4 regions of the Bradyrhizobium sp. DN3 genome follow, and region 1 is predicted to be linked to each of the others. Evidence: predicted binding sites of a transcription regulator. Region 1 holds the regulator's gene; each other region holds the start of a gene.
The links. The regulator LexA, encoded in region 1, represses DNA repair genes until DNA is damaged. The targets are predictions, from matches to a motif close to TGTTCNNNNTGTGTTCNG.

Region 2: the regulator LexA is predicted to act here: its motif matches at 4,052-4,069, upstream of parE (DNA topoisomerase IV subunit B).
Region 3: the regulator LexA is predicted to act here: its motif matches at 3,305-3,322, upstream of AAE027_RS25775 (ribonuclease T2 family protein).
Region 4: the regulator LexA is predicted to act here: its motif matches at 1,799-1,816, upstream of AAE027_RS00675 (ImuA family protein).

The regions. Positions count from the first base shown of each region.
Region 1 covers NZ_JAULLN010000030.1:48,661-55,818, reverse strand. Annotated here, with positions in the region: gene AAE027_RS32890 (ComEC/Rec2 family competence protein) at 1-740, shown strand, start outside; gene AAE027_RS32885 (hypothetical protein) at 880-1,314, opposite strand; gene lexA (transcriptional repressor LexA) at 1,893-2,594, opposite strand; gene AAE027_RS32875 (molybdopterin molybdotransferase MoeA) at 2,771-3,982, opposite strand; gene AAE027_RS32870 (hypothetical protein) at 4,205-4,411, opposite strand; gene AAE027_RS32865 (HAD family hydrolase) at 4,567-5,190, opposite strand; gene AAE027_RS32860 (alpha-hydroxy acid oxidase) at 5,205-6,338, opposite strand; gene AAE027_RS32855 (S41 family peptidase) at 6,657-7,158, shown strand, end outside.
Region 2 covers NZ_JAULLN010000003.1:376,187-383,344, forward strand. Annotated here, with positions in the region: gene AAE027_RS07140 (PHA/PHB synthase family protein) at 1-705, shown strand, start outside; gene AAE027_RS07145 (MAPEG family protein) at 849-1,247, shown strand; gene argC (N-acetyl-gamma-glutamyl-phosphate reductase) at 1,393-2,376, opposite strand; gene AAE027_RS07155 (FMN-binding negative transcriptional regulator) at 2,373-3,038, opposite strand; gene AAE027_RS07160 (DedA family protein) at 3,266-3,796, opposite strand; gene parE (DNA topoisomerase IV subunit B) at 4,070-6,118, shown strand; gene AAE027_RS07170 (outer membrane protein) at 6,572-7,158, shown strand, end outside.
Region 3 covers NZ_JAULLN010000019.1:5,321-12,478, forward strand. Annotated here, with positions in the region: gene AAE027_RS25750 (ATP-binding protein) at 1-938, shown strand, start outside; gene AAE027_RS25755 (hypothetical protein) at 1,024-1,641, shown strand; gene AAE027_RS25760 (DUF3617 domain-containing protein) at 1,748-2,278, opposite strand; gene AAE027_RS25765 (hypothetical protein) at 2,324-2,617, opposite strand; gene AAE027_RS25770 (hypothetical protein) at 2,802-3,263, shown strand; gene AAE027_RS25775 (ribonuclease T2 family protein) at 3,369-4,073, shown strand; gene AAE027_RS25780 (23S rRNA (adenine(2030)-N(6))-methyltransferase RlmJ) at 4,231-5,091, shown strand; gene AAE027_RS25785 (cold-shock protein) at 5,343-5,558, shown strand; gene AAE027_RS25790 (outer membrane protein) at 5,630-6,253, opposite strand; gene uvrC (excinuclease ABC subunit UvrC) at 6,503-7,158, shown strand, end outside.
Region 4 covers NZ_JAULLN010000001.1:147,036-154,193, forward strand. Annotated here, with positions in the region: gene AAE027_RS00670 (Y-family DNA polymerase) at 1-1,049, opposite strand, end outside; gene AAE027_RS00675 (ImuA family protein) at 946-1,734, opposite strand; gene AAE027_RS00680 (UdgX family uracil-DNA binding protein) at 1,900-3,294, shown strand; gene AAE027_RS00685 (inorganic phosphate transporter) at 3,393-5,021, shown strand; gene AAE027_RS00690 (M20 aminoacylase family protein) at 5,212-6,384, opposite strand; gene AAE027_RS00695 (GMC family oxidoreductase) at 6,597-7,158, shown strand, end outside.

The sequences.
Region 1 (7,158 bases):
GGATCGGGATCGACTGGATGGTCGCGGTATCGCGCTGGGTGGCGGCACTCCCGGGCGCAGTCGGCCGCATCCCCGCCTTCGGCATCGCGCCGCTGATCGCGGCAAGCCTCGGGATCATCGTGATGGGCCTGTTGCGCACACCCTTGCGCTGGTCTGGTGCGCTGATGTTGTTGGCTTCCATTGCCTGGGGGCTGTCGGTGCGGCAGCCCGACATCCTGATTGCCGGAGACGGCGCGAGCGTCGCGGTGCGGGGCAGGGACGGGCACTTGCATGTGATCCGGGCGAGCAAGGACGGCTTTCTGCTTAGGGAGTGGTTAGCTGCCGACGCCGATCCGCGCGACGCCGGGAGTAGCTCGCTGGCCGATGGCGTGTCGTGTGACGAGGCGGGCTGCGTGACGCCGCTCGCCGACGGGAGGCTGGTTGCGCTTTCTTTGCGCAGCGACGCGCTGGCTGATGATTGCAGCCGCGCCGCGCTGGTGGTGACGCGGCGGCCCGCGCCGCCGGATTGTGCGGCGATGGTGGTCGATCGGCAGCGTCTCACCAGCCAAGGCGCGCTGGCGTTGACGCAGCGTGGTGACGGTTTTGCAGTTCAAGCTGTGAGAGCGAGAGGCTCAAGCCGCCTTTGGCTCCCGGCCGGCGCCGGCGAGGGTGATTTCGACGGGAGCCTCGCGCCGAAGGCGGCTACGGCCCGCAACCGGGACGCGACTCCGGCGGAGACCGACTTGCAGGCCGACGATTAAGGCCAGACGATTAAGAACAAATGCGAGGAGTTGGTCCGGGTCCAACCGGACTTCCGCAGAACATAAATCATACCATCTCGCCGGCCTCGGCCGGCGATGGCATTTTCAATCCTGGCCCGACCTGGTGGCCAGGGACGGCTCAGCCGATCGGCAGACGCGTGATCGTCGGCCGGCTGTCGGCATCGATCTGCGGCTTGTGCTCGCGCTCGCCGACCGGCTGCGTCACCGGCAGTTGCAGCACGGTTGCGCGCTGGCCTTCGACGAGCTGCGTCACCAGCACGTATTTGCCGTCGGGGAATTCGATCGCGTCATGATGGCGATCGGGAACGTGCGGATCGATCTTGCCGAACTTGCCGACGCGGGAGTTGATCGTGCGCGTCCAGATCCAACGATTGTCGTAACGGACGTTGTCGGCGAAGGCGAGCTCCGTTCCCGGCAGCAGGCAGACGGCCACGGTCGGGTCGGCCGCGGAAGCAAAACCGCGCGTCGAGGTGCCGCGGAACGTTGTCGACACGATCGTCTCGCCGACTTCGGCGGGGCGCGATGCAACGGCATGCAGACTGTAGTCACACATCGGGTGCTCCTATTCGAAGATAGCAACCCGCGCCTCTTTCGGAGGCGCAAGCCTCTATCAGAGTGGAAGCACGTAACGTTCTGCTTGGTTGTGGGCGAATCTGCGGCTGGCGTCAGCAGGATGCGATCACATTATCTTTCCCGAATCCGATAGGAACAAAGTTCGCTTTAGTGCATTTAGCGGATGCGAGCGTCAGCGGCCTGCGGGCGCCGACCATCCGGGATATGGCCAACTCGGCTGTGGCTGTCGCGCGACGGCATTTCGGGCGCTACGGAATTGCTCGGTCGTTGTTGCGTGCGCCGACTTGCGGGGATGGTGCTGCGATTGTGCTGCGAATGCTTGCGCTGCCGATGCAGCGATCAGCATACTGGCGAACGCGCTCAAAACGATCCTGCGCATCGTTGTCTCCTCGATCTCTTGAGCCGCAAAGCGATGAGTGCTTCGGGCAGCATGTCGAGGACATAGCGCTGGGAGAGGGGCCAGATAATCTGCCCAAGATCAGAAAGACTATCCAGCTGGAGCGGACAATCCGTCCGCTCCAATCGAAATCATTGGTATCGAACGACCGCTGGGTCGTCTCAGTACTTGCGGTACAGTCCGATCAGCTTGCCCTGAATCTTCACCCGGTTCGGCGGCAGGATGCGCACCTCGTAGGCCGCGTTGGCGGGTTCGAGCGCGATCGAGGCGCCGCGGCGGCGGAAGCGCTTGAGCGTCGCTTCCTCGTCGTCGATCAGCGCCACCACGATGTCGCCTGTATCGGCGCTCTCGTTGCGCTGGATCAGCGCCATGTCGCCGTCGAGGATGCCGGCCTCGACCATCGAATCGCCGCGCACTTCGAGCGCATAGTGTTCGCCCGAGCCGAGCATGTCGGGCGGCACGCTGATGGTGTGACTGCGGGTCTGCAACGCTTCGATCGGCGTACCGGCTGCGATGCGACCCATCACGGGCACCGCAACGGGACGCTCGCCCTCGTCGGCGGGCGGACTGGAGCTCGCGCGCACCTTGCCGAGATTGCCCTCGATGACGCTTGGCGTGAAGCCGCGGCGGTTGCCGGCGGCGGCCTGGAGCTCAGGCAGCTTGATCACCTCGATGGCGCGAGCGCGGTTGGGCAGGCGGCGGATGAAGCCGCGCTCCTCGAGCGCGGTGATCAGGCGATGGATGCCCGATTTCGAGCGCAGGTCGAGCGCATCCTTCATCTCGTCGAAGGAGGGCGGCACGCCGCTTTCCTTCAGACGCTCGCTGATGAACCGCAGAAGCTCGTATTGTTTGCGCGTTAACATCTCGACCAAAGTCCCCCGGTTGATGTCGTTCGATTCCGAGACGCTGAATTGGAGCGGCGAACCGCTACATCCTCGAAACAAATCATGAACGGACACTATATGTTCGATATGTGTTCCGCAACTGCTTAATTTTGCGTGAACACGGCAAAGTTCGCGGAACACGTGTGGTGGTGCGCTCAGACGGGCAGGCGCAACACCTCGCAAGGCGAGCCGGCTCCGGCCTTCGGCGCGAACGGTGCGCGCACGAGAAGTGCCTGTGCCGCAGCGAGATTCGCAAGCAGCGAGGAATCCTGGTGATTGACGGGAATGGCCACCAGCGTGCCGTCGTCGCGCTGTTCCAGACGTGCGCGAAGATAATCCGCGCGCATATCGTTTGCGCCCACATCGCGGCCGAGCACTGCGCGCTCATGGCGGTGATGAATCACGGATCGGCCCGACAAGGCGCGAATCAGCGGCACCATGAACAGGAAGGCGCACACATAGGACGACACGGGATTACCCGGCAGGCCGATCACGCGCATCGCACCGAGCCGCCCATGCATCATTGGCTTGCCCGGGCGCATCGCAATCTTCCAGAACGCCATCGAGACACCTTCGTCCCTCAGCGCCTGCTGGACCAGATCGTGGTCGCCGACCGATGCACCGCCGGTCGTGACCAGGATGTCGGCGCCGCTCTCGCGGGCGCGGCGGATGCCGGCGGTGGTGGCCTCCAGCGTGTCGGCGGCAATGCCGAGGTCGATGGTGTCGGCCCCCTCGCTGCGGGCGAGCGCGTGCAGGGCATAGCCGTTGGAATAGACGATCTGGCCGCGGCCGGGCGTGGTGCCCGGCATCACCAGTTCGTCGCCGGTGGCGAGGATCGCGACCTTCGGGCGGCGGCAGATGGCAAGCTGGGGGTGGTTCATGGCGGCGGCGAGCGCGAGGTCGCGCTCGGTGAGGCGGGTTCCCTTGCGCAGGAGCACGGCGCCTTCGGAGAAGTCGACGCCTGCGGGGCGGATGTGCCGACCGGGAATCGCGGCTTCCTTGATCGTGATGCGCTTGCCGTCCGCGACCGTATCCTCCTGGATCACGACCGCGTCGGCACCGTTGGGAACGACGCCGCCCGTGAAGATCCGCACGGCTTCGCCGGCGCCGACCGTTCCCACGAACGGACGACCCGCCGCCACCTCGCCAATCACCGTCAGCTGGGAATCGATTGCCCCCGCGCCGGCCGCGCGCACGGCATAACCGTCCATCGCGGACATTGCTTCCGGCGGCTGCGTGCGCAGCGCCGCCACGTCGCGGGCGAGCACACGGTGGAAGGCCGCGTCGAGAGCGACCATTTCCTCGGCCAGAGGCTCCGCGCCGGCAAGCACGGCGGCAAGCGCATCGGAAACCGGCATGAGAGCCACGGCGAAAACTCCTGCTCGCGGACGAATTAGCAGGAAGCCTTCTAGCCGAGCGCGAGCGCAGAGGCAAAAGAGCGGCCGAGAGCGACGATCATCCCGACGACGCATTCGCAGGCAACGAAGGCGACGTCAGGCCCGGCGCGACATGATCTCCAGGACGAGGCAGATTGGTACCAGAGTGGCCATGGCTAGGACGAGAATGACCAGAGCCACGGCCAGCATCGATCAACTCTGCGTCTGTTCGCCCGAACTGACGCCAGGCGTCACGTCCGGAGCTTTGGGGCCCTGATCCTTATCCGGCAGCGGATCGGCCTGTGATTTCAGGTCGGCGGCCTTGCTGATGAGCTTGGCGGAGAGGCGCGAATCCGAGGTGGTTCTGGCGAATTCGAGCAGCAGAGAAGCTTGCTTTGTGAGGTAGGCTTTGCCCAGCACGAGAATAGTCCGATGTAGAAGTCCCAACGGATTCATAGAGTCCGGAGGAAGTATTTCTGTTCCCGGAACTTTGTACAAAAATGCACAGAGTGATTTGGTTCCGCATCCCAAGCGGATTTGGTCCCGGGAGCCCGACCGGGTCCGGCCGTCGGCAGTCAAATTCCCAATGCTCGCAAGGCGTTGCCGACATCGTCGGGCGAGGTGACATGCACCGCCGTCAATCCGCGCGCCCGCGCCCCTTCGACGTTCTCGGCAAGGTCGTCGAAGAACACGATTCGGCTGGCCGGCACGCCGATCGCCCTCACGACATGGTCGAACGCCTCCGCATCCGGTTTGCGCAGGCCGATGCTGGACGACAAATAGAGCTCGCGGAAATGCCCGAGCACGTCCGCATATTCCTTCGAGAAATAGTCGACATGCGGCCGGTTGGTGTTGGAGAAGACATAGAGCGGCATCTGCTTGGCAGCGCGCGGCAAGAGCTCGGCGATATCGGGCATCTCGCCGGCGAAGATCGCGTTCCATCCCTCCAGAAACTGCGCATCGGAAATGCCGATCCCGAGCGATGAACGCAGCGATTGGAAATAGTCCTCGTCGCTGATCTTGCCGACCTCGTGCAGCCGGTAGGCCTCGTCACGCACATAGCGCGCGACGATGGCCTCGGGCTGGCAGCCGGCATGTCCCGCCCAGCAGGCGATCGCCTTGGAGAAGTCGATGTCGAGCACCACGCGTCCGAGATCGAACAGGAGCGCATCGGCGCTGCCGGGAGAGAGCGAGGTCATCGTGTCCTTTCACTTCAGTATCGATAGGGGTCGTGGTCGAACAGCGGGAACGCGCTGAACACGCTCGGCGCATTCGTTGCGGTCGCCTGATGCAGGCAGGACTTGTCGACCTCGGCGAACGAGGTGGCACCCAAGAGGCCGAGGCAGCGCAGCACTTCATCCTCCAGCAGTTCCAGCATTCGCATCACGCCGGCTTCGCCGGCCGCCGCCAGCGCCCAGCATTGCAGCCGGCCAATGCCGACGATGTCGGCGCCCGCCGCGATCGCCTTGACGATGTCGGTGCCGCGGCAGAAGCCGCCATCGACCATGATCTTGGCGCGACCCTTCACGGCCTCGACGATTTCAGGCAGCACATGCATGGCGCCGCGGCCGTGATCGAGCTGACGGCCGCCATGGTTGGAGACGTAGATCCACTCGACACCATGATCGATCGCGATCTGTGCGTCCTCGGCGGTGGCAATGCCCTTCAGGATCAGCGGGATCCTGAATTTGTCCTTGATCATCTTCACGGTCCGCCATTCCAGACCCTTCTGGTAGTCACCGCCGGTCGCGCGCAGGCGGCTTTCGCGAACGTAGCGCTTGGCGATGTCACGTTCGCGACGGCTGTAATGGGCGGTGTCGACGGTCAGGCAGAATGCGGCATAGCCGTTCTTCTCGGAGCGGCTGACGACATCGGCGACGAAGGCATCGTCGCCGCGGACATAGAGCTGATAGAGCCGCAGCGCGTCGGGCGCTGCCTCGGCAGTCTTTTCCAGGCCGGGCTCGGACACCGAGCTCAACATGTGCGCCGCACCGAAGGTGCCGGCGGCGCGCGCCACGCTTGCCGCACCATCGGGATCGAAGATTTCGAGCGCACCGACCGGGGCGAGCACCACCGGCAGCCGCATCCTACGGCCGAGTTGCTCGACCGAGCCGTCGACTTTGCGAACATCGCGCAGCACGCGGGGGCGGAAGGCGATCTCGTCCAGCGCCATCCGGTTCCGGCGCATCGTGGTCTCGGTCTCGGCAGCGCCGACGATGTAGTCCCAGGCATTCTGGTTGAGGTTGGCGCGCGCTTTCCGGATGAATTCGTGCAGGTTCTGGAACGGCTCGTTGCTGGCGCCGAGTTCGACGTTCCTTTCCGGCCGGATGCGGGGCGCGTCGTTCATTGTTGTCCTCCCGAGAATTTGAAGTCTTATCGCCATCGCCTATCGCGTCCGGCCCTGCAAACCATCCTAAAATCGCATAGCTGCGAAGCGTGGGCGGCCGACCGATGTCCGCTTTGCGCAAAGTGGTTTCGGAACGTTGCCAAAAGTTTAAGCCGCGGCGAAGGGATTTCTGCGGCGTACCGCCGGCACGGCAGGCCGGCCTTGAAGAAACCAGAATGGTGTTGTGAGACGTGACTTGGATCGCCATTTGCATGGCGGCTTCCAAGCCCGAGAGACAAGCCCCTCAAGAGAACCGCTAAGCAAAAGGCCAGTCAATCCATGCGGAAAAACCTGCTGTTCCCCCTGGGCGCGCTCACGGGAGCGTGTCTGACCCTTCTGGTAGCCAGTCCCCACGGCGGCGTGTGGGCGGCACGGGCGGCGGCGAGCGCGGATGATGCCTATTCCCAGCTCAACTTGTTTGGCGCAGTGTTCGAGCGGGTCAAGGCGAACTATGTCGAGAAGCCCGACAATGCCAAGCTGATCGAAGGCGCGGTCACGGGCATGGTGACCTCGCTCGACCCGCATTCGCGCTACATGAACGCCAAGGCCTGGACCGAGATGCAGGAGACCACCTCCGGCGAGTTCGGTGGGCTCGGCATCGAGGTCACGATGGAGGATGGCCTCGTCAAGGTCGTCTCGCCGATCGACGATACACCGGCCTCGAAGGCCGGCATCATGTCCGGCGACCTCATCAGCAAGATCGACGGCGAGGCCGTGCAGGGCATGACGCTCGAGCAGGCCGTCAACAAGATGAAGGGCCCGGTCGATACCAAGACCAAGC
Region 2 (7,158 bases), on a different contig from region 1:
GTCGACTTCACCCATGCCGGCGATCTCCTCGTGTTCGTCGACGAGGAGCAGATCGCAGCCCTCGAGCATGACATGAAGACGGCCGGCGTGCTCGAAGGCTCGAAGATGGCGATGGCCTTCAACATGCTGCGCTCCAACGATTTGATCTGGTCCTATGTCGTCAGCAACTATTTGAAGGGCCAGCAGCCGAGCGCGTTCGACCTGTTGCACTGGAATTCCGATGCGACGCGCATGACCGCGTCGAACCATTCCTATTATTTGCGCAACTGCTATCTGGAGAACCGGCTGTCGACCGGCACGATGGTGCTCGACAACACCCTGCTCGATCTCTCCAAGGTCAAGGTACCGGTCTACAACCTCGCCACCCGCGAGGACCACATCGCGCCGGCGGAATCGGTGCTGTACGGCTCGCAGTTCTTCGGCGGCCCGGTGAAATATGTGCTGTCGGGCTCGGGCCACATCGCCGGCGTGGTCAATCCGCCGGCCTCGAACAAGTATCAGTACTGGACCAACGACAACATCAAGGACGTCAACGTCGCGCAATGGATGAAGGGCGCCGTCGAGCATCAGGGCTCGTGGTGGCCGGACTGGCGGCAATGGCTGGGCGCACTCGATCCGGAGGAAGTCCCGGCGCGCGCGGTCGGCAGCGACGCCCTGCCGCCGATCGAAGACGCGCCCGGCAGCTATGTCACGGTCCGCGCATAGCGCATGATCCGGAAAAGTGCGAAGCGGTTTTCCGAAAAAGGACCATGCGCAAACAAAACCAAAGCTTCCTCGCGCATGGCGCAATCTTGCGCGCTTTCGTATAGACTCGCTCTCACCACCGTGACGACAGAGGGGACCGGACTATGACGCGCGAATTGTTCTGGCTAACACTGACGGTGATCCTGACCGGCATCCTCTGGATCCCCTACATCATCAACCGTTGCCAGGTCCGCGGTCTTTCCGGGGCCATGGCCAATCCCTCGCGCAGCGACAAGCCGCAGGCCGAATGGGCCACCCGGCTGATGTTCGCGCACGACAACGCGGTCGAGAATCTCGTGATCTTCGCGCCACTGGTGCTGATCCTGAATGCGATCGACTATTCCACCAAATGGACCGTGCTCGCCTGCGCCGTCTATTTCTGGTCCCGCGTCGCGCATCTGATCGTCTACGCGATCGGGATCCCGGTGTTCCGCACGCTCGCCTTCACCGTCGGCTTCCTCGCCCAGGCCGTGCTGGCGCTGGCGATCTTTAGGGCGTTGTAGACTCGTGTCCCGGACAAGGCGCAGCACGATAGTGATGCGCCGCTGAGCCGGGATCCAGAAAGCCACAACCCAAGTAAGAAATGGGCCCCGGCTCTGCGGCGCACCGCCAAGTGGCGTTGCGCCGCGTCCGGGGCACAAGCGTGCCCTACTCCTCCGGCAATCCCAGCATCAGCCGCATGTTCTGCACGGCTGCGCCCGAGGCGCCCTTGCCGAGATTGTCGAGCCGGGCGACCAGCACGGCCTGGTGATATTTGTCGCTGGCGAAGACGTAGAGCTCGAGCATGTTGGTTTCGTTGAGCGCCTCCGGCTCGAGCCGGCCGCCCTTGGTCGCCTCGTTCTGGAGCGGCATCACCTTGACGTATTTCGAGCCGGTGTAGCGCTTGGCGAGCGCGGCCTGGAGATCGGATCCGCTGGGCTTGCCCGGCAGCGTGTCGAGCTGGAGCGGTATCGAGACCAGCATGCCCTGACGGTAATTGCCAACCGAGGGAATGAAGATCGGCCGCCGCGTCAGGTTCGAGTAGAGCTGCATCTCAGGCAGATGCTTGTGCTCGAAGCCGAGACCGTAGAGCTCGAAGGACGGCGCGCTGCCGTCTTCGAAGCTCGCGATCATCGACTTGCCGCCGCCGGAATAGCCGCTCACCGCATTGACGGTGACGGGATAATCCTGCGGCAGCAGGCCGGCATCGACGATCGGCCGCAATAGCGCGATCGCGCCGGTCGGATAGCAGCCGGGATTGGAGACCTTTTTCGCGGCCTTGATCTTGCCGGCCTGATCCGGCGTCAGCTCGGGAAAGCCATAGGCCCAATCCGGCGCGACCCGGTAGGCCGTCGAGGCGTCCAGCACCTTCGGTGCAGAAGTGCCCATGCTGTCGACGAGAGCGACCGTCTCCCTGGCGGCATCGTCGGGCAGGCAGAGGATGACGAGATCCACCTCCTCCATCAGCGCCTTCTTGGCCGCGGGGTCCTTGCGCTTGTCGTCGGCGATGGTCTTCACCGCGACGTCGCCCTGGAGCTTCAGCCGCTCATTGATGCCGAGCCCGGTGGTGCCGGAGCCGCCGTCGACGAAGACGGTTGCGGGCTTCTTCGCCGCGCTGGTGGTCGGGGCTTTGGTGGTGTCAGCGAGGCTCATGGCGCGCTCCCTTCGAGCATGTTCGTATCGTTTGCAAAAGCTTGCGGCCGGGCCTGCCGCATCAAATGTGCGATCTGCTTCGCATCGGCATCGCCGGCGCCAAGCGCATTGGCGATCGCCGTATAGTCGGCGTCCGATTTGTGCTGGTTCAGCTTGAAGCTGCCTTCGACCTCCTCAACCGTCATCACCAGACCCACGATCGCCTTCTTCATTGTCTCGAGCCGGCCCGCCGTCATCTTGCCTGATGTCCACGGCTTTTTCGGCAGCAGCCGAGTCTCGAACTTGTCGCTGAGCGTGTCGATCTGCACCGCCAGTTCGTCGTCCGCTAGCAGCCGCACCGGCCCGCTCAGATGCACCGACTGGTAGAGCCAGGTCGGCACCTGATCGGGCGAGACGTACCAATCCGGCGATACATAGGCATCGGGGCCATTGACCGCGAGCAACCAGGACGTATCACCGCCCGCAAGCTTTAGCAGCGGATTGTGACGGGCGACATGAAGGGCGGCCTGCGGCGTGCCGTCAGCGGCGTAGGTCAGATAGAACGGCAAGGGGGACGCGACCGGCTTGTGGCCGTCGAAGGCGCACATGGTGCCGAAGCCGCGCTCCTCGGCGAATTTCAGGCTCGCGGCGCGGTCCTGCTTGAAAAAGGGTGGCGTGTACATCGTGGTCTCCTGCTGGGCCTCCTTTGGGGAGCCGCCGGATCAGATCGCGCTGACAGGAGAGAAAATGCCGCGGACCGGATCCAGCGGCAAAGACGATGATCTCAAACGCGATCGACCGCCCAAACCGCTAAAGAGCGGCGGCGGCGACGGGCGAACAGGATGGTCGCGGCGTTGATCATGGCGCGCGGCTATAAGGCCAGATCCGGTTCCCGTCAAGGTTCACGGTCTCAGAGGAGACGCCAGATCCATTCCATCAGCTTCGCGATCACGTCGCCGAACAGCAGCAGTGCCGCGGACCAGACCAGTGCCGAGACGAAATTGGCGATCTGGAAGCTCCAATAAGGCATCTCGAAGATGCCGGCTGCGAGCGGCACCGAGGCGCGCAAGGGGCCGAAAAAGCGGCCGATGAAGATGCTGGGCACGCCCCAGCTCCGCACGAAGACCTCGCCCTTGGGCAGGAGTTCCGGATAGCGCGAGAGTGGCCACATCTGGGCGACGCTCTCCTTGTAACGGTAGCCGAACCAGTAGGAGACCCAGTCACCCAGTGCCGCGCCAAGGCCGCCGGCGATCCAGACCGGAAAGAAGCTGATGCCGCTCACCCCGATCAGCGCACCAATCCCCACCAGCGCGCCCCAGGCCGGAACCAGCAGCGAGATGAAGGCAAGCGACTCCCCGAAGGCGAGCAGGAACACGATCGGCGCCGCCCAAGCCTGGTGAGCGCGCACGAAGTCGGCAAGGGCGTGCGCAAACTGCTCCATTCCAGATTAGCCTTCCGCCCTGTCTCAAGGTGCTGCTCGATGAAAAGGACTGGTAAGCCAAGGGCTTGTGTGACATCAAGTCACAAAGCCCGGTTAGGGATGGGTCCGGACGTCAAATTGCCGGGACTTGGCGGGTCTGCGGCGTAAAATCGCCGAGATTGGCAACCAACCACACGGCCCGACAGGCCCAGCTGTAACCTTTCCGAGTCAGAAGTGGCATAGTCGGCCTAACCGATTCGCCGCTCCTGCGGCCCTCAAAACGTATCAAGAAATATGTCCAAGCAGTTGAAAACCAAAGCGAAAGACGATCTGTTCGGCGCCGACGGGCCAAAGTCGCGTGCGTCCGCCGCCAAGACGGCCTCGCGCGGCAGCGGCGGGGAAGCCGACTACACGGCGGCCGACATCGAGGTGCTTGAAGGCCTGGAACCGGTGCGGCGCCGACCCGGCATGTATATCGGCGGCACCGATGAGAAGGCGCTGCATCACCTCTTCGCCGAAGTCATCGACAACTCCATGGACGAGGCGCTGGCTGGGCACGCGACCTTCATCGAGGTCGATCTGAGCGCGGACGGGTTCCTCACCGTGACCGACAACGGACGCGGCATCCCGATCGATCCGCATCCGAAATTCCCGAAGAAGTCGGCTCTCGAAGTCATTATGTGCACGCTGCATTCGGGCGGCAAGTTCGACTCCAAGGTCTACGAGACCTCGGGCGGTCTGCACGGCGTCGGCATCTCCGTGGTGAACGCCCTCTCCTCGCGCCTCGAGGTCGAGGTCGCGCGCAGCCAGAAGCTCTACCGCATGACGTTCGAGCGCGGGCATCCCAAGGGCAAGCTCGAGGATCTCGGCAAGATCAACAACCGCCGCGGCACGCGCGTGCGCTTCAAGCCCGATACCGACATTTTCGGCGCCAAGGCCTCGTTCAAGCCGCAGCGCCTGTTCAAGATGACACGCTCGAAGGCGTATCTGTTCGGCGGCGTCGAAATCCGCTGGAACTGCGCGCCCGAGCTACTCAAGGGCGTCGAGGACGTGCCGGCGGAGGCGACGTTCCACTTCCCCGGTGGTCTCAAGGATTATCTCGCCGCGGCGATCCACGCCGACACGCTGGTGCATCCCGACATCTTCTCCGGAAAATCCGGCCGCAACGGTGCCCATGGCGCCTGCGAGTGGGCGGTGGCGTGGACCGCCGATGCCGACGGTTTTCTCTCCTCCTACACCAACACCGTGCCGACGCCCGATGGCGGCACGCATGAATCGGGTTTGCGCAGCGCGCTGCTGCGCGGCCTGAAGGATCACGCCGAGCGCGTCGGTCAGGGCAAGCGCGCCGCGTCCGTCACCTCCGAAGACGTGATGGTCGGCGCCGCCGTGATGCTCTCGGTGTTCGTGCGCGAGCCGGAATTCCAGGGCCAGACCAAGGACCGCCTCGCCACGGCAGAAGCGCAGCGCATCGTCGAACAGGCGATGAAGGATCCATTCGACCATTGGCTGTCCGGCAATCCGAACATGGCCAACAGGCTGCTCGACTTCGTGATCGACCGCGCCGAGGAGCGGTTGCGCCGGCGTCAGGAAAAGGAGACTGCGCGCAAGACTGCAGGCAAGAAGCTGCGTCTGCCTGGCAAGCTCGCCGACTGCACCGATGCCGGCACCGAAGGCTCCGAGCTCTTCATCGTCGAGGGCGACTCGGCCGGCGGTAGCGCCAAGCAGGCGCGCGATCGCAAGACCCAGGCCGTGCTGCCATTGCGCGGCAAGATCCTCAACGTCGCCTCCGCCGGCAAGGACAAGCTGACGGCGAATGCCCAGCTCTCCGATCTCGTGCAGGCGATCGGCTGCGGCCAGCTCTTGCATTATCGCGAAGAGGATTTGCGCTACCAGCGCATCATCATCATGACCGACGCCGACGTCGACGGCGCGCATATCGCTTCGCTGCTGATCACTTTCTTCTACCGGCAGATGCCGCGGCTGATCGACGAAGGGCACCTCTTCCTCGCGGTGCCGCCGCTCTACAAGCTGACCCACGGCACCAAATCGGTCTATGCCCGCGACGACAAGCACAAGGAAGAGCTGATCAAGAGCGCGTTCAACGCCAACGCCAAGGTCGAGGTGAACCGCTTCAAAGGCCTCGGCGAGATGATGCCGGCGCAGCTCAAGGAAACCACCATGGATCCGGGCAAGCGGACGCTGCTCAAGGTGGTGCTGCTTGCCGACGATCGCGACACCACGGCGGATTCGGTGGAACGCCTGATGGGCACCAAGGCCGAGGCGCGCTTCGCGTTCATCTCGGACAAGGCCGAGTTTGCCAGCGAGGAACTGCTGGACGTCTGACCCGCCAGCCTCACGCTGCCGCGTCCCATCAAGAGCCCCGGTTTGACCGCCGGGGCTCTTTCGTTTGTGAGGACGACACTGCCTCCCCGACAACCTTGCCGGTGGTTCGCCAGGACGCGGTTGATTCCCACCCTTCGCGCTGCGACTCGGCCAACGACTCACGGGAACCAAAGCTGAGGCAGGATTGCCTCCATTCCGGACGAAGCCGATTTCGTTAACGAGAGGTTGCCAGACTCCAAGTTTACACCACTGGCATCCAACCCATTGATAGAATGTAGTTATTTTATGAAATGGTCCTCTCAAAGCAGATCTCTGCCGATCGGCGTTTTCCGGCGAGTGTGCCTGCCCAGCAACAGCATTTCGGCCGGAAACGTCTATAGTCCGGGTATCAGATCACACGAACTTACAGCGCGCTCGCGCCGGCTACGACAGACCAAGGTTGGGGATTTTAACATGAAGAAGACTTTGCTCGCTCTGACCGCGGTTGCGGCAATGACCGGTTCGGCCTCGGCCGCTGACCTTGCTGCCCGTCCCTACGTGAAGGCTCCGGTGCCCGCGCCGGTCGCCAACTGGACCGGCTTCTACATCTTCGGTGGCGCCGGCGGCGGCGTCTGGGATGCGGACTCCCACACCAACTTCGTTGGCGTTCCCGTGACGATCGATCAGCGTGTCGGCGGCGATGGCTGGTTTGGAACGGTCGGTGCCGGCTACGACTGGCAGTTCTCCGGTACCTGGGTGGCTGGCGTGTTCGCCGATGGTCAGTTCGGCAGCCTGCGCGGCAGCATCAACGATGAGTTTGCTGCGCTGACCGGCCGCATCAAGATGCAGGACGCTTGGGCTGCGGGTGTTCGCCTCGGCTATCTGGTTGCTCCGAATGTTCTCTCCTACGTCAATGGCGGTTACACTGGATCGCACTGGTCGGGCGCTGGCTTGACGAATCTCGCCGGGACGGCTTCGGGCTTCCACACCGACTCGTTCAACCGCAATGGCTGGTTCGTCGGCGGTGGCGTCGAGAACAATCTGAACATTTTCGGCATCAC
Region 3 (7,158 bases), on a different contig from region 1:
CCGTCGGCCGCTCCAACCTCGTCGAGATCCGCATCCAGCTCGACGATGCCGTGATGCGCGTGTTCGCACAGCGCAGCGCCGCCTATGCATCGAACTCGGAGATATTCCTGTTCTGGATGGTCGGTACGTCCTCGATCCTGCTGATCGTCGCCGTGCTGTTCCTGCGCAACCAGATCAAGCCGATCCTGCGGCTCGCCGATGCCGCCGAAAGCTTTGGCAAGGGCCGCGAGGCGCCGAACTTCAGACCGCGCGGCGCGCGCGAGGTGCGGCGCGCCTCCGTCGCCTTCCTCGAGATGAAATCGCGCATCGAGCGCACGATGGAGCAGCGCACCGCGATGCTCGCCGGCGTCAGCCACGACCTGCGCACCATCCTGACCCGCTTCAAGCTCGAGCTGGCGCTGATCGGCGACAGTCCCGAGCTCGAGGGCATGCGCAAGGACGTCGACGAGATGTCGATGATGCTGGAGGATTACCTGGCCTTTGCCCGCGGCGATTCCGGCGAGCAGTCGCAGCCAACCGACATGGCCCAGGCCCTGGAAGAATTGCGCAGCGACGCCGAACGGCACGGCCATACCGCGACCGTGGCGTTCCACGGCCTGCCGGTGGTGACGGTGAAGCCGGCCTCGTTCAAGCGCTGCCTCGCCAACCTCGTCACCAACGCCGCGCGCTACGGCAAGGCCATTGCCATCACCGGCCAGCGCGATCACCGTTATCTCACCGTCACTGTCGACGACGACGGCCCCGGCATTCCCGCGCATTTGCGCGAAGAGGTGTTCAAGCCGTTCCTGCGGCTGGACAACGCCCGCAATCAGGACGAAGGCGGTACCGGTCTTGGTCTTGCGATCGCCCGCGACATCGCCCGCTCCCATGGCGGCGACATCACGCTCGGCGACAGCCCGATGGGTGGATTGCGGGCGAGCGTGCGGATTCCGGTGTAGCGGGGGATTCGCAGGATGAGTTTTGCTTCGTTCTGCCTATCCTACGTCTTCCGGTAAGCATGTCTTCTCCCGAGCAGGTGTGTTGATGAAAGAGTTGAGACGCGCATTGCTGGACGCGGTCGGTGTCCGCGTTGGCGAGCTTGGATACAAATATAAGCCGAAGCAACAGGCATATTGGTGCCCATTCTCCCAAGGAAGATCGAGCCTACACTTGGCGTTCATTGATCACCGCGATGACTTTGATATCGTTGCCGATGTTGCGGTCAGGTTTGATAAACTTGAAATTATGATCAATGCGAACAACGCAATGCTCAGCAAGTCGGAAAAGCTTCAAACATACTCTTTGGGCGCAGAACTCGGAAACATCTCGGGACAGGATCAGATGCGCTGGAATGTGACATCGTCCGCGGACGTTGAGCCAGTGGCAGATCGTCTTGTTGCAGCACTCAAGGAAATTGGCATTCCGTATCTCGACAGGGCGTCGACCCTGGAAGGCGCCTATGAACTACTGAGTAGCGCGGCCCTGCACAGCCCAATCCACCTTTCTCGCGCAAAGCACATCGTGGGGCTGGCCAAGCTTCTTGGCCGAACGGATGAGCTGTCAGCGAGAGCGAGGGAAAGCGTTGAGCTGCTCGAAGGCACGAAGGATGCTGGCTTGCAAGACTTCAAACGATTCGTTGCGAGCCTCGACGCCGAAGTATGACTTTGCCGAAGGGCTAGAAGCCAGCAGGATAGAGCGCAACCCTATACCCACAGCGACGAGTTGGTCCCGGATTTCGCTGCAAGCGTAATCCGGGCTACGATCTCGCCTACTTCGGCAGCAGCGCCTTCAGCTTATCGACATCGCGCACGTTCATCTTGAAGCCGCCGGGCATCACGATATCGCCGGGCTTCTGGTCCGGCTTGCAGGCTCCGAGCCATTTGGCTTGCAGCGTCATGGTGCTATCGCGACCGGCCGCGCCGGCGACGCCGCCTTGCGCGTGCGAGGTGGTCTTCACGGTGTAGGCTGAATTGAAATCGCCTGTGATCTCGGCATGCGAGGACGTGCTGACGCCGGCGACGCTGCATTCGGAATCGCTGACATAGCCGGTCGCCGTTTTCTTAATCTCCTGCTTGGCGCAGATCTGCTTTGCCATCGGGGAGACGTTGTTGCTCATCTCCTTATCGACGGTCTCGTCGGTGCAGTGCTGCATCGTCATCTCGGGCACGGGCGAGCCAGTCGTGACCAGCTTCATTTCCCATAGCCCGGCCTTGCGCATCGGCAGATCGTCGGCGCCGGCTGCGCCTGCCGACAGCACGAGACAAGCGACCGAGCCGAGCAAAGCGAGTTTGCGCGTCATGTGGAAGACTCCCGGCTTGAGAGCTTTGGGCGTTACGACAACGCCTCAGTAGAGCGTGCGGATCGGCCGCTCGGCGGCGCCATAGGGCACCCAGCGGCAGGAGAACGAGATGTAGCCGCCCTCATAGGCCTGCACCGCGAGGAATTTGACGACCTTGCCGTAGCGCGCGCAATGATCGACCGCGACCTGTCGCGCATCGGCCTGGGTCGCCATCGAATAGGCGATGATGCCGCCGGTGTCGTTGCCCTTGAACGGCGGCACTGGAAGGATATCGGCGCGCGCCGACTGGCTCGCCATCATACCCAAGGCAAGAAGGCCCGCGGCCGCAATGATTCGCATTCCCGTCACTCCAATTGGCTGGCCCCAGTTTACGGTGCCGGACTGGAAGTGAAAAGAACGGAAGACCTGCCGGCTGCGACGATATGGTCAACTCCTGGCGAAGTGTTGCCGCGCTGCACTTGACCTCTCCCGGCCTTCGCGGCACCGTCCGACCTTCGCAAGACTTTAGCTGTCCGGATTGACCATGCGCGCCCCCTCCCTGAAATCGCTCCGCTTTGCCGCCGTGCTCGGCCTCATGTTCGGGGCGCTGTCGCTCGGTGAGGCCAGGGCCGCCAATCCGCTGGAGCTGAATTTCTGGCTCAGCGGACCGCGCTACGACGGCGCCGTCGCCGATTGCGACAAGGCGCTGCCGACGATCGCCAACCAGTTCTGGGAAAAAGAAAGCTCGTTCTGGAATTCCTCGCTGAAAATCACCGGCTTCTCCGCCGTTCGCGAAATCGCGTTCCGCCCCTGGCAGTCCGACAACATCCCGCGCCGCTATTGCACCGGTGATGCCCTGCTCAATGACGGCAAGGTGCGCAAGGTGCATTTCTCGATCATCGAGGATGGCGGCTTCGCCGGCTACGGCAATGGCGTCGAATGGTGCGTCGTCGGTGTCGACCGCAACTGGGCCTATAATCCGGCCTGCCGCGCCGCAAAGCCCTGATTCGGGTCGAACTGGCGGCTGAATGGCGGTCGCCTGAATTTTGTTCTTGAAATGTTCTTATCGCCTGCTAGGCTTCCTTGCACAGTCTAGTTGAGGGGCGTCGCCATGTTTCATTCCAGATTGCATTCGTTCTCCCGCCTGGTGATCTCGCTGACCCTTTCCCTGATCCTTGCCGCGGGGCTGGCCTCGTTCGCCGGTGACGCAAAGGCCCAGGACAAGCGGCAGAACGCGCCAGGCGAGTTCGATTTCTACGTGCTGTCGCTGTCATGGTCGCCCTCCTTCTGCGAGGAAGCGGCCGAGCGCGGCGGCCGCTCACAGATGCAGTGCAGCGGACGCCCCTATGCCTTCGTGGTGCATGGGCTGTGGCCGCAATATGAAAGCGGCTTCCCCGAATATTGCCAGCGGCCGGCACCGCGGCTGAACCGCAGCATCGTCTCCTCGATGCTCGACCTGATGCCGGCGCCGGGCCTGATCTTCAACGAATGGGACAAGCACGGCACCTGCTCCGGGCTCGAGGGCCGCAGCTATTTCGAGACGATCCGCAAGGCGCGCGCCGCGATCAAGATCCCGGCCGAATATCTCGATCTGTCGCAGGCCAAGACCGTGGCGCCGGCGGAGATCGAGGACGCGTTCATCAAGGCCAACCCCGGCCTCAGCGATGCCGCCATCTCGGTCACCTGCAACCGGACCCGGCTCTCCGAGGTCCGCATCTGCCTCAGCAAGGACCTGCAATTCCGCGCCTGCGACGAGATCGAACGCCGCGCCTGCCGCCGCGACCAGGTGACGATGCCGCCGATCAGGGGTGGATAGTTCCGGTCATTGCGAGGAGCCCGCGACAAAATTGTGAAGCAATTTTGCGCTGGCGACGAAGCAATCCAGACTGCCTCCGGAGTTAGATTCTGGATTGCTTCGCTGCGCTCACAATGACAAGGGGTTGGGATCGCGCGAGACAACATAGTCCGATCCCATGAACTACCGCCACGCCTTCCACGCCGGTAACTTCGCCGATGTCATCAAGCACATCGTGCTGGCGCGCATCCTCACTTATTTGCAGGACAAGCCGGCGGCGTTCCGCGTCATCGACACCCATGCCGGCGCCGGTCTCTACGACCTCGGCAGCGACGAGGCACGCCGCGGCGGCGAGTGGCTGACCGGCATTGCACGGCTGATGCAGGCGCGCCTGTCGAACGAGACCGCGGCGCTGACCAAGCCCTATCTCGACATCGTCCGCGCCTTCAATCCGAAGGGAGAGCTCAAGGCCTATCCGGGCTCGCCGCTGATCGCGCGCGGCCTGCTCAGGCCGCAGGACCGCCTCGTCGCCTGCGAGCTCGAGCCGAAGGCATGCAAGGCGCTGATCGACGTGCTGCGCCGCGACGAACAGGCGCGCGTGGTCGATCTCGACGGCTGGATGGCACTGCCGGCCTTCGTGCCACCGAAGGAGCGCCGCGGCCTCGTGCTGATCGACCCGCCGTTCGAGGCCAAGGACGAATTCGAGCGGCTCGGCGAGGCCTTCGCGACGGCTTTCGCGAAATGGCCGACCGGTATCTACGTAATCTGGTATCCGGCCAAGAACCGGCGCGCCACGGACACACTGGCTCAAATGGTGGCTCGGCTCGCAGCCGCAGCAAAGCCGCCCGGAAAATGCCTGCGCCTCGAATTCAGTGTGGCGCCGCAGCTCGATGGTGCCGCCCTCACCTCCGCCGGTCTTCTGATCGTCAACCCGCCCTACACGCTGCACGGCGAGCTCAAGACGATCCTGCCGGAGCTCGAAATGCCGCTCGGCCAGGGCGGCGCTGCCAGATTCCGATTGGAGCTGCCGAGGCCGTAACACTCCGGCATTCTTGGGAAAAATATGCAGGAGCGGTAGTCAATCTGCGAAGAACCGTATTATGCTGTTGCCGTGACTGGCTTTACGTTCCGCTTCCGCGAATGGTTGCGGCGGAGTGAAGGCCTAAGAAAGATCCGGCCGGACCGATGAGGTCCGCCCAAGGATGGCCAGCTCCCGGGCTTCGTAAGGTCCGGTCATGTCGTGACGTGAGTCTGCGTCGCGGCGGAGGAGCAATGAGGGGGAGTTTCCCGATGGCCATGACGGGAACGGTCAAGTTCTTCAACGGTGAGCGCGGCTACGGCTTCATCAAGCCCGACGACGGCGGCCGCGACGTCTTCGTTCACATCACCGCGGTGGAGCGGGCGGGACTGAAGGACCTTGCCGAAGGACAGCGTATTACGTTCGAAGTCGAACCGGACAAGAAGGGGAAGGGACCGAAGGCGGTCAATTTGGTCATCCTCTCCTAGCGAGCCTGGCTTAAAAAAAATCCCGGCCGCGAGCGGCCGGGAGGTTGGTCCGGTATTTTCTTCTTCAGCTATCAGAAGTGATAGTTCACGCCTGCGCGGACAACGCTGGCGCTATAGCCGTTTGACACGCCCGTAATTGCGAACTGACTCGTCGACAGGTCGATGTAGAGATACTCGAGCTTGGCACTCCAGTTCGGCGCAAGGCCGACTTCCGCGCCGGCACCGATGGTCCAGCCGGCGGTGGTGTGCGACTCCGTCCAGCCGAAGGTCTGCGCGCGCAGCTCGCCGAAGGCGAGGCCCGCGGTGCCGTAGAACAGCACGTTGCTGAAGGCATAGCCGGCGCGGCCGCGCAGGGTGCCGAACCACGGATTGGAGAACTTCCACGGCGCGAAGGTATCATCGGCACCGGCGGCCTGAATGTCGCCCTCGACGCCGAACACCCAAGGGCCGTTCTGGAAATTATAGCCGGCCTGCACGCCGCCGACGAAACCGGAGGGCTTTGAGGGATTGTTGTCGACCGAGCCCCATTCGTAGCCGATGTTGCCACCTAGATAAGGACCGGCCCAGCTATACGCATTGAGCGGCTGATTGACTGTATAGGGCGCGCGCTGCCCGTAATTGAGATCGGCGGCCCCTGCCGAAGCTGTCCAGCCGGCTGCAGCCAACGCGGCTGCGCCCACAACGAGCCCCTTCATCACACACTCCAACGCAACTGCCGTCCCCCGCGATGCCTGCGCTGCCGCGCAAGGCCAGACCGCATGGTTACGGAACCACCACTTTTTCGCGTAGGATTTATCGAGAGTTCTAAGTTAAAGGGCTGTTAAGCCGGGTTACCGCGCTGTTAACAGGCTTAAGCAAGCGTTACCGGGAACTGCGCCCGCCATCCTGTGCGTGCGCCACCGCCGGAACTTCAAATCGGCACCCCCAGCGCCTAAATTCGCACCATGGTTCACGATTCCCCCGACAACCCGGACGACGCACGCGCGCGCAAGCCGGTGCGCGTCACCGCGCCGGACGCCCCGCCCCGGGAAGCGGAAATGGCGCCACCCGACCTCGATCCCGCGACAGCGAGCGGCGACGACGAAGACGATGCGCGGCTGCCGGATATCCTGGAAGAGAGCGGCGCGGTCGGCGAGGGCCCGCTGGCGACGGGTCATGAGGCGATCGAGCGCGCGGTCCGGCTCGCCCCCACCTCGGCCGGCGTCTATCGCATGCTCAATGCGAATGCGGACGTGCTCTATGTCGGCAAGGCTAAGAACGTCAAAAAGCGCCTGTCCAATTACGCGCGCCAGAGTGCGCCGCAGCCGGCGCGCATCCTGCGCATGATCGCCGCCACGGTGACCGTGGAGATCGTCTCGACCAACACCGAGACGGAAGCACTGCTGCTGGAGGCCAATCTCATCAAGCAGCTGCGGCCGCGCTTCAACGTGCAGCTGCGCGACGACAAGTCGTTTCCCTACATCCTGATCACCGGCGACCATTGGGCGCCCCAGATCCTGAAGCACCGCGGCGCGCAGACGCGGCCCGGCCGCTATTTCGGCCCGTTCGCCTCGGCGGGCGCCGTGAACCGCACCATCACCGCACTGCAGCGCGCGTTCCT
Region 4 (7,158 bases), on a different contig from region 1:
TCGGTGCGGCTCGCCGACAGCCGCACCATGTCGAAGCCGAAGCCGGGATCGAGCGGATCGGCGAGTGCGTCGAGGCGCTCGCGAAACAGGCGGTCAATGACCGCGCTTCGCGTCACCGGACGTCCGGTCTCGACCGTGATCGCGCGCACCACGCCGTCGGTGCGGAAGAAGGCAGCCTCCAGGCGCCGCGCGCCCTTGCCTTGCTTCTCCATGGACGCGATCAACGTGTCGGCGAGCCGCGACAGCGTCATCGCGATCATGGTGTCGGTCGCGATCGGCTCGGCAAAGCGCTTTTCCACGATGTAGTCGGGCAGCGGCTTGCGCGGGTTGATCGGCGCATCGCCCTGCCCCAGTGCATGTGCCAGCAGCGTGGAGAACCGTGCGCCGAACCGCGCCGTGATCTCGCTCGGCGTGCGCGCGGCGACATCGCCGATGGTCTTCAGCCCCGCGCGGCGCAGGCCGTTGGTGATGATCTCGCCTGCGCCGAGCGCGGATATCGGCAACCGGCTGATCGCCTCCGCCTCCTCGCCATCGGCCACGATGGTGCCCGTGGCCTGCCGCGTCAGCGTGCGCGCGCAGACCGAGGTGCCGGCGATCGCCGCGCTGACGGCAAACCCCTGCCGGGCCAATGCGCGGACCAACGTCCGCAACAACGCGGCTTCACCGCCAAACAGATGCGCGCAGCCGGTGATGTCGAGGAACAGCCCGTGCGGCGGATCGAGCGCCACCAGCGGCGTGAAGCGGTCGCACCAGTCCGCGACATCGCTGAGCGTCTTCGCATCGGCCACGACATCGGCGTCGAACACACGTAAGTCCGGGCACATCGCCCGCGCATTCGCCAGCGGCTGACCGATATACAGGCCGAGGCGCTCGGCTGCCTCGTCCAGCGCATGGATCACCAGCGCATTGTTGTCCTTGATGACGACGATGCTTGGATCATTGCTCTTATGCAGTCCGACGTTGCCAAAGAACCGCTGAATCCGGTCGATTGGCAGGCGCGGCAGCCACAGGCTGAGGACACGTCGACGGCTCACTGAACTGGCACTCATCACATTTCCATTCCATGATCCACCGGCCACATGGGCCATGACGATTGCGCAAGAGCTCGGCATCGAAGCGCGGCGCCCCCCAGGCACTCCACACCGGGCCCGGCGGTGAATGCGCCGCGCGCAGCATCCATCGTGTTTCCGCGGTCGAGGGCATCGGTTGCGCGGCCATGCGCAGCAAGAGCCCGGTGACGCCGGAAGATTGCGCGGCCAGCGTCAGCTTGCGGCTCGCCACGAGATCGAACTGCCTGATCTCGCCCCAGAGCTCGAGCACCACGGCCCCCAGCGCATCGCAAGCGAGCGCGTCGGCCGAGGTGCGCAGTGCGCTCTCGACATCGGCGGCGCGCACCATCACCACGCGGCGCGGGTCGAGGCCGAGTTCGGCAAGCCCGCTCATCGACAGCGCGCCGGTTTCGAGCTCCGAAAAATCCTGCCGCACCCACAATAGCGGTTTGCGTGCCGTCACGCGGCCCGCAAGCCCCATGACGAAGCCCGTCGCGGCTGTCCCCTGCCGGCCCTCACAAAACACCTCGTGGATCGCCGCGCGCGCGAGCCCGCCCTTCAGCGCGCTGTCAGCCTCGCTGTGGCCGAGCGCGACGCGATCGCGATGATGCACGACCTCCGCTGTCTCGATGCGCTCGATTTGGCTGCGCAAGGTCGCAAGCGCGCTGATGCGTGCGCCGCTCATGCTCGCCGCTCCTTCAGAGATTGATGCCGTGGTCCTCAAAAGAAGAACCAACGGCTGGCTCATTTGTTCATGATATGTTCTAATATAAAGCTAACAGCGCCCCGCGAGTCAATCGAATTGGCGCTCAGTCGGATTCATGAGCAGAATCAAGAGGATTCAAGTGCCATGTACCTCATCACTCTCGACAGCCAGACCGATTTCGAGAGCTGGCGCAAAACCGCCCGCGCGCTCGCACTGCATCAGATCGCGCCGGCCGACGTGACCTGGAGCGTGCAGGGCCGCGCGAAAGAGGCGGCGCCGGCCGGTCTATGCGAAGCGCCAGGCATTCCGCCGATCGAAACCGACGGCACCTTCAGCGTGCCGGCCAATTTCATCGAACTCGCCCGCATCGCGGCCCTGCACCGCGACGGTGAACGCTTTGCACTGCTCTATCGCCTGCTGTGGCGGTTGCGGACCGACCACGATCTGCTCGAGACCAGAGCCGATCCGGACGTCGCGCAGGCGACAGCGATGGCCGTCAGCGTGCATCGCGACATGCAGCGGATGCGCGATGTCATTCGCTTCCGCGAAATCGGACGCGAGCACAACGCACATTACGCGGCCTGGTTCGTGCCGGAGCATCACATCGTCGAATTCACCGCCCCCTTCTTCGCGCGCCGCTACGCCGACATGCCCTGGTCGATCCTCACGCCCGACATTTGCGCCCATTGGGACGGCCACGCGATCTCATTCACCCCGGGCATCAGCCAGACGGAGATGCCCGCCCCCAACCGGTTGGAGGAAACCTGGCGCCGCCACTTTCCAGACCACCCGATCACGCCGGAAGCGCCGAAGAAGAGTCACAGGAACCTGTCGAAAGCCTCGATACTTGAACCGCTGCTCGCCGATGCCGAACGCTGGACCGGCGGGTGGATCACCCCGCGGCCGGAGGCTCCGATGAAACGCAAGCTAGCTGCCGATGATCTCGACGCGCTCCGTAAGGAGGCCGCGCATTGCCGCGCCTGCCATCTCTACAAGGACGCAACCCAGACCGTGTTCGGCGAAGGCCCGAAGTCCGCCAACATCATGCTGGTCGGCGAGCAGCCGGGCGACAAGGAAGACCTTGCCGGCCATCCCTTCGTCGGCCCGGCCGGCCAGATGCTCGACCGCGCGCTGGAGGAGGCCGGCGTCGATCGCAAGAAGGTCTATGTCACCAACGCGGTCAAACACTTCAAATTCGTGCCACGCGGAAAGGTCCGCCTGCACCAGAAGCCGAATACGCCGGAGATCCGGGCGTGCCGGCAATGGTATGAGCGGGAAGTTTCGGCAATCCAGCCCGATCTCATCGTGGCGATGGGCGCCACCGCCGCGCAAAGCGTGTTCGGCAAGATCACCCCAATCGGCAAAAACCGAGGCCGGCTGATCGAACTACCCGACGGGCGCAAGGCTTTGGTGACGGTGCATCCGTCTTATCTGCTGCGGCTGCCCGATCCGGAAACCAAGGTGCTGGAATATCAGCGCTTTGTCGACGATTTGAAGATCGCGGCCGGCTTGCAGAAGAAGGCTGCACGGGCTGCCTAATACTGGCAGCAAAAGCGGCCTTCACGCCTTAGTTGTCATCCGGCCTTCAAATCCATCGCGGACAATACCCTTACTTGAAAGTTAAGGGGCGTCCAGACATGACCGATGTTGCATTCGACCGCGCGGTAACAGATCCCGCGCCCGTCCAGCCGGCCTCGCGGCCAAATCTCGACAAGGGCTTCAATCCGCTGACGTTGATCCTGTTCTTCGGCATCCTCGCCGCCGGCCTGCTGTTCGTCGCCTACAGCATCTATGTCGACATCAACGCGACCGGCACGCGGGTGACGACCTACCTGCCCTACATCCTCCTGTTCGTCGCGCTCCTGATCGCGCTCGGCTTCGAATTCGTCAACGGCTTCCACGATACCGCCAATGCGGTGGCGACCGTGATCTACACCCATTCGCTGCCGGCCGAAGTCGCGGTGATGTGGTCGGGCTTCTTCAACTTCCTCGGCGTGCTCTTGTCCTCCGGCGCGGTCGCGTTCGGCATCGTCTCGCTGCTGCCGGTCGAGCTGATCCTCCAGGTCGGCTCCAGCGCCGGCTTCGCCATGGTGTTCGCGCTCCTGATCGCCGCGATCCTGTGGAATCTCGGCACCTGGTTCTTCGGCCTGCCGGCCTCCTCCTCGCACACGCTGATCGGCTCGATCATCGGCGTCGGCGTCGCCAACGCCGTCATGCGCGGCCGCGACGGCACCTCGGGCGTGGATTGGAGCAAGGCGACCGAGATCGGCTACGCGCTGCTGTTGTCGCCGCTGTTCGGATTCATCTGCGCCGCCGTGCTGTTGCTGCTGCTCAAGTTCGTCGTGCGCAACCCGGCGCTTTATGCCGCGCCCGAAGGCAACAAGGCGCCGCCGCTGTGGATCCGCGGCCTGCTGATCGCAACCTGCACCGGCGTCAGCTTCGCCCACGGCTCGAACGACGGCCAAAAGGGCATGGGCCTGATCATGCTGATCCTGATCGGCACCGTGCCGACGGCTTACGCCCTCAACCGCGCGCTGCCGGAATCCCAGGTCGCCCAGTTCCAGAAGACCTCCGAGGCCGCCTCCAAGGTGATCTCGGCCAAAGGCGCCGGCCACAGCATTATCGGCGATCCTCGTCCGGCGGTGACGCAGTACATCGCCCTGCACGAGCTCAACGACGGTACCTATCCCTCGCTCGCCGTGCTGGTGAAGGACGTTGGCGATCAGGTTGCCCGATACGGCACGCTGAGCAAGGTACCCGCCGAAGCCGTCGGCAACACCCGCAATGACATGTACCTGACCTCGGAAGCGATCCGCTTCCTGATGAAGGACAAGGCGAACGATCTCAACAAGGATGAGATCGCGGTGCTCAACACCTACAAGGGCTCGCTCGATGCCGCCACGAAGTTCATCCCGAACTGGGTGAAGATCGCGGTCGCCATCGCGCTCGGCCTCGGCACCATGATCGGCTGGAAGCGCATCGTCATCACCGTGGGCGAGAAGATCGGCAAGAGCCATCTCACCTACGCGCAGGGCGCCTCGGCCGAGCTCGTGGCTGCCGCCACGATCGGTGCCGCCGACGTGTTCGGCCTGCCGGTCTCGACCACCCACGTGCTGTCGTCCGGCGTCGCCGGTACCATGGCGGCGAACGGTTCGGGCCTGCAATGGTCGACGATCCGCAACCTGCTGATGGCCTGGGTGCTGACCCTGCCCTGCGCGATCATGCTGTCGGCCACGCTCTACGTGATCTTCTCGCGGATGTTCTGAGTACCTGTCCGCTCCCTCTCCCCGTTCTTACGGGGAGAGGGTTGGGGTGAGGGGCTGCTTCCGCGATCACGGTGAGAGACGGACTCGCGGAGAGTCCCCCTCACCCGGAATCCGCGCTAAGCGCGCATTCCGACCTCTCCCCGCATCCGCCTTCGCCGAGGCTTCGGCGGACAAGAGCGGGCGAGGTGAACTACGACGCAGCCAGCGATTCCTCGACCAGCTTGACCCAATAGGACGTGCCGTAGACAATCGCCTCGTCGTTGAAATTATAAGCGGGGTGATGCAGGCCGGCGCTGTCGCCATTGCCACAGAAGATGAAGGCGCCGGGCCGCGCTTCCAGCATGTAGGCGAAATCCTCGCCACCCATCAGCGGCGGCATCTCGTGCACGTTGGCGTCCCCTGCGACCTGCTTGGCGATGCGCCTTGCCACCTCGGTCTCCGCAGCGTGGTTGTTCACCACCGGATAGTTGCGCTTGTAGCGCAGATCGATCTTGGCACCCGTGATCTGCGCCACTCCTGCCACAACCTCGTGCACGCGCTTCTCGACCAGCTTGCGCACCTCCGGCGACAGCGTGCGGATGGTGCCCCTCAGCGTCGCCGTTTGCGGAATGACGTTGCGGGCATTGCCGGCGTGGAATTCGCAGATCGAGATCACCGCCGATTCCAAGGGATCGACGCTGCGCGCGACGATCGACTGCAAGGCGGTGATCACCTGCGCGCCGACCAGCACGGAGTCCACGCATTTGTGCGGACGCGCGGCATGGCCGCCGACGCCCTCGATCATGATGTCGACCTCGTCGGTCGCCGCCATGATCGGCCCCGGCCGGATCGCAAACGAGCCGATCGGGATGCCCGGGCCGTTATGCATGCCGTAGACCTGCTCGATGCCGAAGCGCTCCATCAGCCCGTCCTTGACCATAGCCGCACCGCCCGCGCCGCCCTCCTCGGCCGGCTGGAAGATCACCACGGCATCGCCGGCGAAATTGCGGGTCTCGGCGAGGTAGCGCGCCGCGCCCAGCAGCATCGCGGTGTGGCCGTCATGGCCGCAGGCGTGCATCTTGCCCGGGGTCTTGGAGGCGTAAGGCAGGTTGGTCTGCTCCTCGACGGGCAGCGCGTCCATGTCGGCGCGCAGGCCGATCACCTTGAGCCCCTCGCCGGCCGGCTTGCTGCCCTTGATTACGCCGACCACGCCGGTCTGGCCAAGGCCAGTCACGACCTCATCGCAGCCGAACTCGCGCAAACGCTCCGCAACGAATGCTGCGGTGCGGTGAACGTCATATAGCAGCTCCGGATGCTGATGGATGTCCCGGCGCCAGGCCTGAATATCGGGTTGGAGGTCGGCGACGCGGTTCACGATGGGCATGGAGGGTCTCAAGCTTTGTTGGGAATACAGGGCTGTCTACCATGCAAGCGCCGGTCCACCTAACTGCCGCGGATCGAGGGTAGCCCTGTCCTCTCGTCATGGCCGGGCTTGTAGCGAGCTTGTCTTCGCCATCCACGTCCGACTATTAGGACAGAAAGCGCTGGAGCCCCGGGACAAGCCCCGGGCATGACGCCTGTTTGGGTGGACGCAGAATGCCAAGACGGCTCGAAGGTGAGTTTGACTACATTGTCGTCGGGGCCGGCACGGCGGGCTGTATCCTCGCGAACCGGCTCTCGGCCGATCCGAAGAACCGTGTCCTCATTCTCGAGGCCGGCGGCGACGACAACTGGATCTGGTTCCACATCCCGGTCGGTTATCTCTTTGCCATCGGCAATCCGCGCTCGGACTGGATGTTCAAGACCGAGGCTGAGCCGGGCCTGAACGGCCGCGCGCTCGCCTATCCCCGCGGCAAGGTGATCGGCGGCTGCTCGTCGATCAACGCCATGATCTCGATGCGCGGACAGGCCGCCGACTACGACCATTGGCGCCAGCTCGGCATGACCGGCTGGGGCTATGACGACGTGCTGCCGCTGTTCAAGCGGCTGGAGGATCACTTCCTGGGCGCGAGCGAGCACCACGGCGCCGGCGGCGGCTGGCGCATCGAGGCGCCGCGGCTGTCGTGGGACGTTCTCGATGCAGTGGGCGACGCCGCCGAGGAGATGGGCATCAAGCGCATCCCGGATTTCAACACCGGCGACAACGAAGGCACCAGCT